DNA from 3 places in the Streptomyces sp. Y7 genome. Region 3 is predicted to be linked to each of the others. Evidence: riboswitches for the same ligand, from Rfam matches in the RefSeq annotation. Region 3 holds a riboswitch; each other region holds the start of a gene.
The links. A riboswitch is a leader RNA that binds a small molecule or an ion and turns the genes downstream of it on or off. The one in region 3 is predicted to bind thiamine pyrophosphate.
Positions count from the first base shown of each region.

Region 1: another riboswitch for thiamine pyrophosphate. It lies ahead of thiO (glycine oxidase ThiO); the one in region 3 lies ahead of thiC (phosphomethylpyrimidine synthase ThiC).
Region 2: another riboswitch for thiamine pyrophosphate. It lies ahead of ACGFW6_RS17630 (thiamine ABC transporter substrate binding subunit); the one in region 3 lies ahead of thiC (phosphomethylpyrimidine synthase ThiC).

Region 1 is NZ_JBIDDQ010000004.1:228,762-232,665, forward strand. It holds gene ACGFW6_RS14530 (thiazole synthase) at 1-256, opposite strand, end outside; gene thiS (sulfur carrier protein ThiS) at 260-472, opposite strand; gene thiO (glycine oxidase ThiO) at 469-1,635, opposite strand; TPP riboswitch at 1,633-1,744, opposite strand; gene ACGFW6_RS14545 (hypothetical protein) at 1,797-2,147, shown strand; gene ACGFW6_RS14550 (NAD(P)/FAD-dependent oxidoreductase) at 2,180-3,397, shown strand; gene ACGFW6_RS14555 (Rv2175c family DNA-binding protein) at 3,473-3,838, shown strand.
Region 2 is NZ_JBIDDQ010000006.1:40,844-44,747, reverse strand. It holds gene ACGFW6_RS17645 (phosphatidate cytidylyltransferase) at 1-179, shown strand, start outside; gene ACGFW6_RS17640 (SRPBCC family protein) at 286-735, shown strand; gene rlmN (23S rRNA (adenine(2503)-C(2))-methyltransferase RlmN) at 801-1,907, shown strand; TPP riboswitch at 1,939-2,046, shown strand; gene ACGFW6_RS17630 (thiamine ABC transporter substrate binding subunit) at 2,129-3,214, shown strand; gene ACGFW6_RS17625 (ABC transporter permease) at 3,244-3,904, shown strand, end outside.
Region 3 is NZ_JBIDDQ010000003.1:76,999-80,902, reverse strand. It holds gene ACGFW6_RS11440 (YibE/F family protein) at 1-789, opposite strand, end outside; gene ACGFW6_RS11435 (hypothetical protein) at 862-1,491, shown strand; TPP riboswitch at 1,692-1,881, shown strand; gene thiC (phosphomethylpyrimidine synthase ThiC) at 1,874-3,694, shown strand; gene ACGFW6_RS11425 (RNA polymerase sigma-70 factor) at 3,873-3,904, opposite strand, start outside.

The sequences.
Region 1 (3,904 bases), on a different contig from region 3:
GGGCCGTCAGCACGGCCTCCCCGGCCGTGAAGCACCCGGCCGTGTTCGGCAGCACCCGGATCCCGAGCCTCTCCAGCACGGACAGCACCGAGCCGTGCACGGACGCGTCGACGCGCCGCATCGCGACGGTCGTCAGTTCCGTCCCGGACGCGACCAGCGCCCGCTCCAGGACGTCCAGGCTGGGCGCTCCGCCCGTGCCCATGATCAGGCGGGACGTGAAGGACGTACCGCCGATGACAAAGGGATCGTCGGCCATGGTTCAGCCTCCTTGGACGGCGGTGAGGACCTCGACGCGGTCACCCTCGCAGAGGGGCGTCGAGGGCCACTGCGCGCGCGGGACGACGGTTTCGTTGAGGGCGGCGGCCACTCCGGAGGGCGCCGTGGTGACGGACGAGACGAGCGCGTCGAGAGCCGTTCCCGGCTCGATGCGCCGGTGCTCGCCGTTGACCGAGATGGTGACGTGGACGCTCATGCGGGCTGCTCCGTGAGTGCGGCGGGACTGAAGCGCCGGGGCGTGAACGCGCGGGCCTCTTCGGGAAGTTCACCGGTGGCCAGGACGTGCGCCATGGCGTCCCCGGTGACCGGCGTCAGGAGCACGCCGTTGCGGTGGTGTCCGGTCGCCAGCGACAAGCCGGCCAGCTCGGTCGGACCGAGCAGCGGCGCGTTGTCGGGGGAGCCCGGGCGCAGGCCCGCCCGCGTCTCCGTGAGCGGCAGTTCGGTGATGCCGGGTACCAACTCGTGGGCGTCGCGCAGCAGCTCGTATACCCCGCCCGCGGTCACCGTCGTGTCCCAGCCCATCTCCTCGGTGGTCGCCCCGACCACCAGCTCACCGTTCTCGCGCGGCACCAGGTACACCTGGCTGCCGCGCACCACGGCCCGCACGGTCCGGTTCAGGAACGGCGCGTACCGCTGCGGCACGGTCAGCCGCAGCACCTGCCCCTTCACCGGGCGCACGGGCGGCAGTACGGCGTCGGGGACGCCCGCGAGCCGCCCGCTGAGGCTGCCGGCCGCGAGGACCACCTGGTCCGCGGCCAGCCCGGTGCCGTCCGTCGTGGTGACTCCGGCGGCCCGCTCCCGTACGACGTCGAGGCGCTCGGCCCAGGCGCGGTGGAAGACCACGCCGGCCCGATCGCACGCGGCCACCAGTGCCCCGGCCAGCCGCCGCGGGTCGATCTGGTGGTCGCCGTCCACCCGCAGCCCGCCGCGCACGCCCGGCGCGAGCATCGGCTCCAAACGCCTGCACTCACGCCCGGACAGCCACTCGGAGTCCAGCCCCGACCGGCGCTGCAGGGTGTGCAGTTCGCGCAGATGGGCGCGGTCGTCGGCGTCCAGCGCGACGGCGAGCGTGCCGCACCGGCGGTAGCCGAGGTCGTGGCCGGTGGCGTCGGTGAGCTCGGCGGCGAAGTCCGGGTAGCGGCGTGCCGAGGCGAGGTTCAGGCCGAGCAGGGTCTGCTCGCCGTAGTGCAGTTCCGTGACCGCGGCCAGCATGCCCGCGGCCACCTGGGCGGCGCCGCCGCCCGGCTCGGGGTCCACGACGGCTGTCGTGAACCCGCGCTGCGCGGCCCGCCACGCCGTGACCAGGCCGATGATTCCGCCCCCGATGACGAGGACGTCTGACGTTCGCGTACGCGACATGGGCGTCCAGCCCCTCCCTTCGCCGGCATGACCCGGATCAGGTTCGTACGGTCGGAGGCCGCCAGCCTCCCTCTCAGCCCGGTGCGTCCGGGCTCCCGCGAGTGCTCTACGTTGGCCACCCTAGCCCGCCGCGTTAAGTCTCAGTAAGGGAGCCTCACCCCATGGCCCGCTCGCTCGACGGTCTCGTCCTCGCCCCCGTCGCGGACCAGGCCGCAGGTCAGGTGGGTACCCGCACCCGGTTCACGTACCACGAGAAGGACGGGGAGATCTGGGCCGAGTACACCGGCGGAGACGTCGTGCGCGGACATCTGGTGGGCACCCGGGACGGCGACCGGCTGGACTTCCGGTACGTGCAGCTGACCCGGGACGGGTCGACGTCCTCGGGCCACTGCGTGTCGACCGTGGCCGAGCTCGCGGACGGGCGGGTGCGGCTGGAGGAGACCTGGGAGTGGGAGTCGCGGACCGGCAGCGGCACCAGCGTTGTGGAGCAGGTCACTGAGCACGACTCCTGACTGACAAATTGTCAGTTGTCTATGGTGATCAGGTGAGCGAGCAGACGACGCAGTCGCAGCGGTCAGTGGTCGTCGCCGGCGCCGGCATGGCCGGTGTGCAGACGGCGGTGGCCCTGCGCGAACAGGGCTTCACCGGAACCGTCACACTGATCGGCGCCGAGCCCCACCAACCGTACGACCGGCCGCCCCTGTCCAAGGCGGTGCTGCTCGGCAAGGCCGAGGGTTCCGCCTTCGACGTGGACTTCGAATCGCTCGGCATCGACCTGCGGCTGGGCCGCGAGGTGCTGGGTGTGCGCGTCGCCGAGCGCGAACTGGACACCGAGGCGGGGCCCGTCCCGTACGACGTCCTCGTGCTGGCCACCGGCGCCGAACCGATCCGGCTGCCGGGTGCGGAGGGCGTGCCCGGGGTGCACCTGCTGCGCACCCTGGACGACGCCGAGCGACTGCGCCCGGTGCTCGCCCGGCAGCACGACATCGTGGTCGTCGGCGCGGGCTGGATCGGCGCCGAGTTCGCCACGGCCGCGCGCGAGGCGGGCTGCGCGGTCACGGTCGTGGAGGCCGCCGACCGGCCGCTCGCGGGCGCGCTGCCCGCGGAGGTGGCCGCGCCGATGACCTCCTGGTACGAGGACAGCGGGGCGGTACTGCGCACGCACACGCGCGTGGCGCGCGTCGAGCCCGGCGCGGTCGTCCTCGACGACGGCTCACGGGTGCCCGCGGGCGCGGTCGTGGTCGGCATCGGGGCGCGGCCCGCCACGGCCTGGCTGGCCGGCTCGGGCATCGAGCTCGGCGCGCACGGCGAGGTCGTGGCCGACGAACGCCTGCACACCTCGGTGCCGGACGTCTACGCCGTCGGCGACTGCGCCTCCTTCCCCTCGGGGCGCTACGGCGAGCGGCTGCTGGTCCACCACTGGGACAACGCCCTCCAGGGCCCGCGCACGGTCGCCGCGAACATCCTCGGCGAGACCCCCGCGGTCTACGACCCGGTGCCCTACTTCTGGTCCGAGCAGTTCGGCCGCTTCGTGCAGTACGCCGGACACCACGGCGCCGCCGACACGACCCTGTGGCGCGGCGATCCGTCGGGCCCGGCGTGGTCGGTCTGCTGGCTGCGGGACGACCGCCTCGTCGCCCTGTTGGCGGTGGGCCGGCCGAGGGATCTCGCGCAGGGGCGGCGGCTGATCGAGGCGGGCACGCCGATGAACACCGACCTGATGACGGACCCGGCACGCCCTTTGAAGGCCGCGACGGCCTAGCGCGGCGGGGCGACGCCCGTCCCGGGTGGACCGGCCTGACTTCCGACTGTCAGTGCCAGATGGCAGGCTTGTTCCGTGACCGAGATTGACGCAAAGACTGATGCTCTCGTCCCCGCCTGGCTCACCCTGCCCGACATCGCCGAACAGCTCGGCGTCGAGGTGACACGCGTCCGGCAGCTGGTCAAGGAGGGCCAGCTCATCGCCGTACGCCGTGGTGAGAACCGCGCGCTGCACGTCCCTGCCGCCTTCATCGACGGAGACAAGGTCGTCAAGGGCCTGTCCGGGACCCTGACGCTCCTGCGGGACGACGGCTTCACGGACGAAGAGATGCTGGAGTGGCTCTTCACGCCCGACGAGAGCCTGCCGGGCACCCCCGCGCAGGCCCTCAGTGAGAACCGTGGCACGGAGGTGAAGCGCCGCGCCCAGGCGCTCGCCGTCTGATCCGAAGCACGCCACGCGCGCGAAGGGCGCGCATCCGAATACCGTCCGGCGTACCGGCCGGGGCCC
Region 2 (3,904 bases), on a different contig from region 3:
TCGCGGCCAGTGCCACGCTGGGTGACCTCGGTGAGTCGATGATCAAGCGGGACCTCGGCATCAAGGACATGGGCACGCTGCTGCCGGGGCACGGCGGGATCATGGACCGGCTCGACTCGCTGCTGCCGACGGCGCCGGTGGTGTGGCTGCTGCTGGTGCTGTTCGTCGGGTCCGGCTGACGGCTCGGCACGTGTCGAAGGAGCCCCCGCTCTCGTGGAGCGGGGGCTCCTCGGTTTGTGGGACGATTTCTGTGTACGCCCGCAAAGGCACTCAAAGGGGGTCGTCATGACCGCCATCCGAGAAATCATCGACGTCGACCGGACCCCAGCCGATGTCTACGCGTACATCACGGATCCCTCTCACCTGCCCGAATGGCAGCTGAGCGCCGTCTCGGCCGAATCGCTGGACGAGGGCCCGATCCACACCGGCTCCCGGGTCCGGGTCACCCGGCGCGTCGGGAACCGTCAGATGCCGATGACCGTGCGGTTCGACCAGCTCGACCCTCCGTACAGCTGGGACCTGCACGGGATCGACGGCCCTGTCCGGGCCCGCACCCACGGCAGCATCGAGCCTCTCGACGACGGCCGGCGCTCCCGCGTGACGATCGACATCGACTTCGAGGGCCACGGCCTCGGCAAGGTCCTCGTCCCCCTCGTCGTCCGCCCGCAGGTCCGCAAGGAACTGCCCCGCGACGAGAAGCTCCTCAAGAGCCGGCTGGAGGGCACGACGGAGTAGGGGTTGATCTTCCCGATCCATGGTGGGGCGGGCCACACGAGTGGATCTGCGACACTGGTACAGCCATGCCTAAGCCCGGAGAACTCACTTTCGTCGCCCCCCGCGGAGCCAAGAAGCCGCCGCGGCACCTTGCTGATCTCACGCCCGGTGAGCGTAAGGACGCTGTTGCCGCGGTCGGGGAGAAGCCCTTTCGTGCCAAGCAGCTGTCGCAGCACTACTTCGCGCGGTACACGCACGACCCGGAGCAGTGGACCGACATCCCTGCCGGGTCGCGTGCCAAGCTGCGGGAGGAGCTCTTCCCGGAGCTGATGACCGTCGTACGGCATCTGTCGACCGACGACGGCGACACCCGTAAGACGCTGTGGCGGCTGTTCGACGGGACGCTCGTCGAGTCGGTGCTGATGCGGTACCCGGACCGGGTGACCATGTGCATCAGCTCGCAGGCCGGATGCGGGATGAACTGCCCGTTCTGCGCGACCGGACAGGCGGGTCTGGACCGGAATCTGTCCACCGCCGAGATCGTCCATCAGATCGTGGACGGGATGCGGGCGCTCCGGGACGGGGATGTTCCCGGGGGGCCCGCACGGCTTTCCAACATCGTCTTCATGGGGATGGGCGAGCCGCTCGCGAACTACAACCGGGTCGTGGGCGCCATTCGCCGGCTCACCGACCCCGAGCCGGACGGGCTGGGGCTGTCGCAGCGCGGGATCACCGTCTCGACCGTCGGTCTCGTCCCGGCCATCAACCGGTTCGCCGACGAGGGCTTCAAGTGCCGGCTCGCGATCTCGCTGCACGCCCCCGACGACGAGCTGCGCGACACCCTCGTGCCCGTGAACACGCGGTGGAAGGTGCGCGAGGTGCTGGACGCAGGCTTCGACTACGTCGAGAAGAGCGGCCGCCGGCTGTCCATCGAGTACGCCCTCATCAGGGACATCAACGACCAGGCCTGGCGCGGTGACCGGCTCGGGCGGCTGCTCAGGGGCAAGCCGGTGCACGTGAACCTGATTCCGCTGAACCCGACACCCGGGTCGAAGTGGACCGCCTCGCGGCCCGAGGACGAGAAGGCGTTCGTCGAGGCCATCGCCGCACATGGTGTACCGGTGACGATCCGGGACACCCGTGGTCAGGAGATCGACGGGGCCTGCGGTCAGCTCGCGGCCACCGAGCGGTAATCTGAGCGCGTACACCCGTACGTACATCTTCATATTCCGACAGGGGAGCGCCACAGCGCTGAGAGTGCGGCAATCGGGCCGCAGACCCTCTGAACCTTGCCCAGGTCATTCTGGGTAGGAAGTTCGGTCATCACTCAAGCTGTTGCGCCCTGCCCGGGAGCCCATGAGAGGGCTCCCGGGCAGGGCCGCGTCTCTTCCTGGTCAACCCCAGGAGGAATCAAGTGAGCATCACCAAGAAGGCCACGGTCCTCGCCGTCGGTCTCGGCCTCGTCACGCTCTCCGCGTGCGGGTCGTCCGACTCGGGCGGCGACACCCCCGCATCCACGAGCAAGACCGTGACCCTCGTCAGCCACAACTCGTGGGCCGTCTCCAAGGACGTCCTCGCCGCGTTCGAGAAGCAGTCCGGCTACAAGGTCAAGGTCCTGAAGGACGGCGACGCCGGGCAGGCCGTGAACAAGGCGATCCTGACCAAGGACAACCCGCAGGGCGACGTCCTCTTCGGCGTCGACAACACCCTGCTGTCCCGGGCGCTCGACAACGACCTGTTCCAGTCGTACGAGGCCAAGGGCACCGACCTGGTCCTGCCCGAGTTCCGGGTCGACGAGGACAAGCACCGGGTCACTCCCGTCGACACCGGCGACATCTGCGTCAACTACGACAAGGCGTACTTCAGCGAGCACAAGCTGACGCCTCCCAGCTCGTTCGACGACCTCATCAAGCCCGAGTACAAGGACCTTCTCGTCACCGAGAACGCCTCCACCTCCTCGCCCGGACTCGGCTTCCTGCTCGGCACCGCCGCCCAGTACGGCGACGACGGCTGGCAGGACTACTGGAAGAAGCTGAAGGCCAACGGCGTCAAGGTCGTCGACGGCTGGGAGCAGGCCTACAACGAGGAGTTCTCCGGCTCGGCCGGCGGCAAGAAGGCCAAGGCCGACCGGCCGCTCGTCGTGTCGTACGCCTCGTCCCCGCCCGCCGAGGTGATCTACGCCGACCCGAAGCCGGCCAGCGCGCCGACGGGTGTCGCGGCCGGCACCTGCTTCCGGCAGGTCGAGTACGCGGGCCTGCTGAGCAACGCCGAGAACACCGAGGGCGGCAAGGCGCTCCTCGACTTCCTGCTGACCAAGACGTTCCAGGACGACATGCCGCTGAACATGTTCGTCTACCCGGTGCGGGAGGCCGCCCAGGTCCCGCCGGAGTTCGTGAAGTACGGCCCGCGGGCCGAGAACCCCGAGACCCTGGACCCGGCCAAGATCGCCGACAACCGTGACGACTGGGTCAAGTCGTGGACCTCGCTCGTACTGAGGTAGCGGCCCCGCGGAAGAAGGGCGCGACGGCGGTGCGGCTCGGCCTCATCGCCGTCCCCGTCGCGTTCTTCGCCGTCTTCTTCGCCTACCCCGTCGCCGCGATCGTCGCGCGCGGTCTGAAGGTCGACGGGGTGTGGCAGCTGGGGCGGCTGTGGGAGGTGCTCGGGGAGTCCGACGTCCGGCAGGTCCTGTGGTTCACCACCTGGCAGGCGCTCGCCTCCACCGCACTCACCCTGCTGATCGCGCTGCCGGGCGCCTATGTCTTCGCCCGCTTCGACTTCCCCGGCAAACAGGTCCTGCGGGCCGTGGTGACCGTCCCCTTCGTGCTGCCGACGGTCGTCGTCGGTACGGCGTTCCTCGCGCTCGTCGGCCGCGGCGGACTCCTCGACGAGCTGTGGGGCGTACGGCTCGACACCACCGTGTGGGCCATCCTGCTCGCGCACGTCTTCTTCAACTACGCCGTCGTCGTCCGCACCGTCGGCGGACTCTGGGCGCAGCTCGACCCGCGGCAGGAGGAGGCCGCGCGGATGCTCGGGGCGTCGCCCCTGAAAGCCTGGCGTCAGGTCACCCTCCCCGCGCTCGGGCCCGCCGTGGCCGCCGCCGCGCTCATGGTCTTCCTGTTCACCTTCACCTCCTTCGGTGTGGTGCAGATCCTCGGTGGACCGACCTTCTCCACCCTGGAGGTGGAGATCT
Region 3 (3,904 bases):
GAGCGAACCGATGATGATGCCCGCGAGCAGCAGACCGCTCATGTCGATCGACGGATACAGCCCGTGGATGAGCCCGGTGTTGTCGTCGGTGTTGCCGGTGAGCGCGGCCCAGTCGATGAACACCGAGCCGAGGACGCCGATCAGCACCAGCGAGATCAGCGTGCCGAGCACCGCGACCGATGTTCTCGCGGAGAGGCCGTGGCACAGATAGAGGGCGATCAGCATGATCGCGCTGGATCCCACGACCGCCACGACCAGCGGGTTCGAGCCCTGCAGGATCGCGGGCAGGATGAAGAAGTTGAGCAACAGGAAGCTTATGGCCAGCGAGATGAGCGCCATGACGCCCCGCATCCGGCCGACGAGCACCACGGCGACGGCGAAGATGCCGGCGAGCACCGACAGCGGAATGCGCCGGTTCACGTCGGTGACCGAGTACTGGAGGTCCTTGGGCGCGGAGGGCTCGTAGGCGACCACGACCTCCTGGCCCTCGTGCAGCTGGCGCGACTGGTCGGGCTGCACGATCTCCGTGAACGTACGGCCCTTGTCCTTGCCGGTGTCGACCCGGATCGTCGCCTTCTTGCAGGTGCCGCTCTCCTGCTGCACGGCTGAGGAGCCCTCGGCGGTGGAGGTGTCGCCGGTCGGCGGCACGCCCGAGGCGTTGACGTCCTTGCAGCTCAGCTCGACGACCTTGGTGACGGTGGCCTGCTGTGTCTGCCGGTCGAAGCCGACACCGGTGCGCTCGTGCCCCGGGGCGCCGCCCGGCCACAGGACCGCGAGACCCACCACCACGGCCGCGGCGAACGGGATCAGAACCGCCGCGATGACCTTGCGCAGATGGCGGGAGACGGGAGCCGCGGGGCCATGGGCGTGGCTGTGCGAGTGGCCGTGGCCGTGGCCGTGTCCCGGGCCTTCTCCGCCCCCGCCCCCGTCACCACTGCCGCCATTGCCACCGCCACCATCGCCCCCGCCCTGCCTGCCGCCGGATCCGTGGCCGTGACCATGACCACCGCCGGCACCGGCATCGGGGCCGGGACCCCCCTGTCCGGGCCCCTGTCCGTAGGGGCCGCCCGGGCCAGGTCCTTGCCCGTACGGACGACCGCCCTGACCGGATCCCTGTCCATAGGGGCCACCGCCGGGACCGGGGCCGCGGCCGTACGAGCCCCCCGAGCCGCCCGAGCCCCCCGAGCCGTGCCCACGATCCTGCGGCCCACCGAGCCGAGGACCGGGCTCATGCCACCCGTCGGCTTCGCCCCGCGGCTCCCGCATCCCGCCCGGGCGGAGGTCGCGTTCGTGCCAACCGCCGGTGTCAGCCGCGCCACCGTCGGCACCGTGCATCGAGGCACCGCCGAATGCTCCGTCGGTCTCGCCCGTCGAACCACGGCCGAATCCTGCGTCGCCACCGCCCGTCGAGCCACGGCCGAATGCTCCGTCGGAGCCGCCCGACGAGTCACGGCCGAATACTCCGCCGTATCTGCCGCCGGGGACGCCTGAACCCCGGCCGTCCGTACGGCCGTTGCCCCGTGCGGGGCCGTTTCCGGGGCCGTTTGCGGGGCCACTTCCGGAGCCCGAGCCGCGGGGCGGATCGGGCGGTGGGAACGGAGGCTCATGCGTCGTGGTCACCGCCCGATCATCGCAAGAACGGTGGGGGCCCTCTGTTCAGCGCGCCCGAATTGACGCTAGCGTGGAGCCACCTTTGTACACGCGGGAGCTCGGAGCACCGGGCTGAGAGGGCGCTGACCTCCGTCCCAGCGATGTTTCACATGAAACATCACTCATCACGAGTGATGTTGCACACGAAACGTCGGCAGACGGATACCGCTGCGTCGACCGCCGAACCTGTTACCGGGTAATGCCGGCGTAGGGAGTAGGTCTCATGACCATCAAGGACGCGCGCACGCCTGCCTCCAGCCAGGACGAGCAGCTCATTCAGGGCGAATCGTCTCCGGAGGCCGGGAAGTCCATCGGCTGGCACAAGGCGTATGTCGAGGGCTCACGCCCCGATCTGCGGGTGCCGGTCCGCCAGGTGCACCTCACCAACGGGCAGTCGGTCACGCTGTACGACACCTCGGGCCCGTATACCGATCCAGTGGCCGAGACGGACGTCCGCAGGGGGCTCAACCCGCTGCGGGAGAACTGGATCATCGCTCGCGGCGACACCGAGGAGTACGCGGGCCGTCCTGCCCGTCCGGAGGACGACGGGATCAAGCACACCTCGCCGCGCGGCGGTCTGCGCAACCTCGACGCGGTATTCCCCGGACGTCCGCGCCAGCCCCGTCGCAGCCGCGACGGCCAGGCGGTCACACAGCTCGCCTACGCCCGCCGGGGCGAGATCACACCCGAGATGGAGTTCGTGGCCATCCGGGAGAACGTCTCGCCCGAGGTGGTCCGTGAGGAGATCGCCGCGGGCCGGGCGGTACTGCCCGCCAATGTCAACCACCCGGAGATCGAGCCGATGATCATCGGCAAGCGGTTCCTGGTGAAGGTCAACGCCAACATCGGCAACTCCGCGGTCACCTCCTCCATCGAGGAGGAGGTCGAGAAGATGACCTGGGCGACCCGCTGGGGCGCCGACACGGTCATGGACCTGTCGACCGGCCGCAACATCCACACCACCCGCGAGTGGGTGCTGCGCAACTCCCCCGTGCCGATCGGCACGGTGCCGCTCTACCAGGCGCTGGAGAAGGTCGACGGCCGCGCCGAGGAGCTGACCTGGGAGATCTACAAGGACACGGTCATCGAGCAGGCCGAGCAGGGCGTGGACTACATGACCGTCCACGCGGGTGTGCGCCTGCCGTACGTCCCGCTCACGGCCAACCGCAAGACCGGCATCGTCTCGCGCGGCGGCTCGATCATGGCGGCGTGGTGCCTGGCGCACCACAAGGAGAGCTTCCTGTACGAGAACTTCGAGGAGCTCTGCGAGATCCTCGCGGCCTACGACGTGACGTACTCGCTCGGCGACGGCCTGCGGCCCGGCTCGATCGCGGACGCCAACGACGAAGCGCAGTTCGCGGAGTTGAGGACGCTCGGGGAACTCAACCAGATCGCCAAGCGTTTCAACGTACAGACCATGATCGAGGGCCCGGGACACGTCCCGATGCACAAGATCAAGGAGAACATCGACCTTCAGCAGGAGATCTGCGATGAAGCTCCGTTCTATACGCTCGGCCCGCTGACCACGGACGTCGCGCCGGCGTACGACCACATCACGTCCGGCATCGGTGCCGCGATGATCGCCTGGTGGGGCACGGCCATGCTCTGCTACGTCACGCCCAAGGAGCACCTGGGCCTGCCCAACCGTGACGACGTCAAGACCGGCGTCATCACCTACAAGATCGCAGCCCACGCGGCGGATCTCGCCAAGGGGCACCCGGGCGCGCAGGAGTGGGACGACGCGTTGTCCGACGCCCGCTTCGAGTTCCGGTGGGAGGACCAGTTCAACCTCGCCCTGGACCCGGACACGGCACGGGAGTTCCACGACGAGACCCTGCCGGCCGAGCCCGCCAAGACGGCCCACTTCTGCTCCATGTGCGGGCCGAAGTTCTGCTCGATGAAGATTAGCCAAAGCATCACAGAGCGGTTCGGGGGTGCGGCTGCTGAGGGAGCGTCCCAGGAGGAGATCGCGGTAGGGATGCTGCAGAAGTCGAAGGAGTTCGCGGCCGGCGGGAACAGGGTTTACCTGCCGCTGGCTGACTGACCGCCGCTACGGGCCACGCTGCTCTGGGAGGGGAAGGAGCTTCACAGAGCAGCGAGGTCGGGCGTCCGCATGATGGCGTTGATGCGGATCTTTGAAATCGGCCGGTGATGCTCTTCGCTCCCCAGACGGTCGCCTTGGTCAACGGGGACAAGATTCGTCCGTAGGTGAAGGCAGGGGGCTACTCAGCTCCGTCGAGGGCGCCTTCGGCCT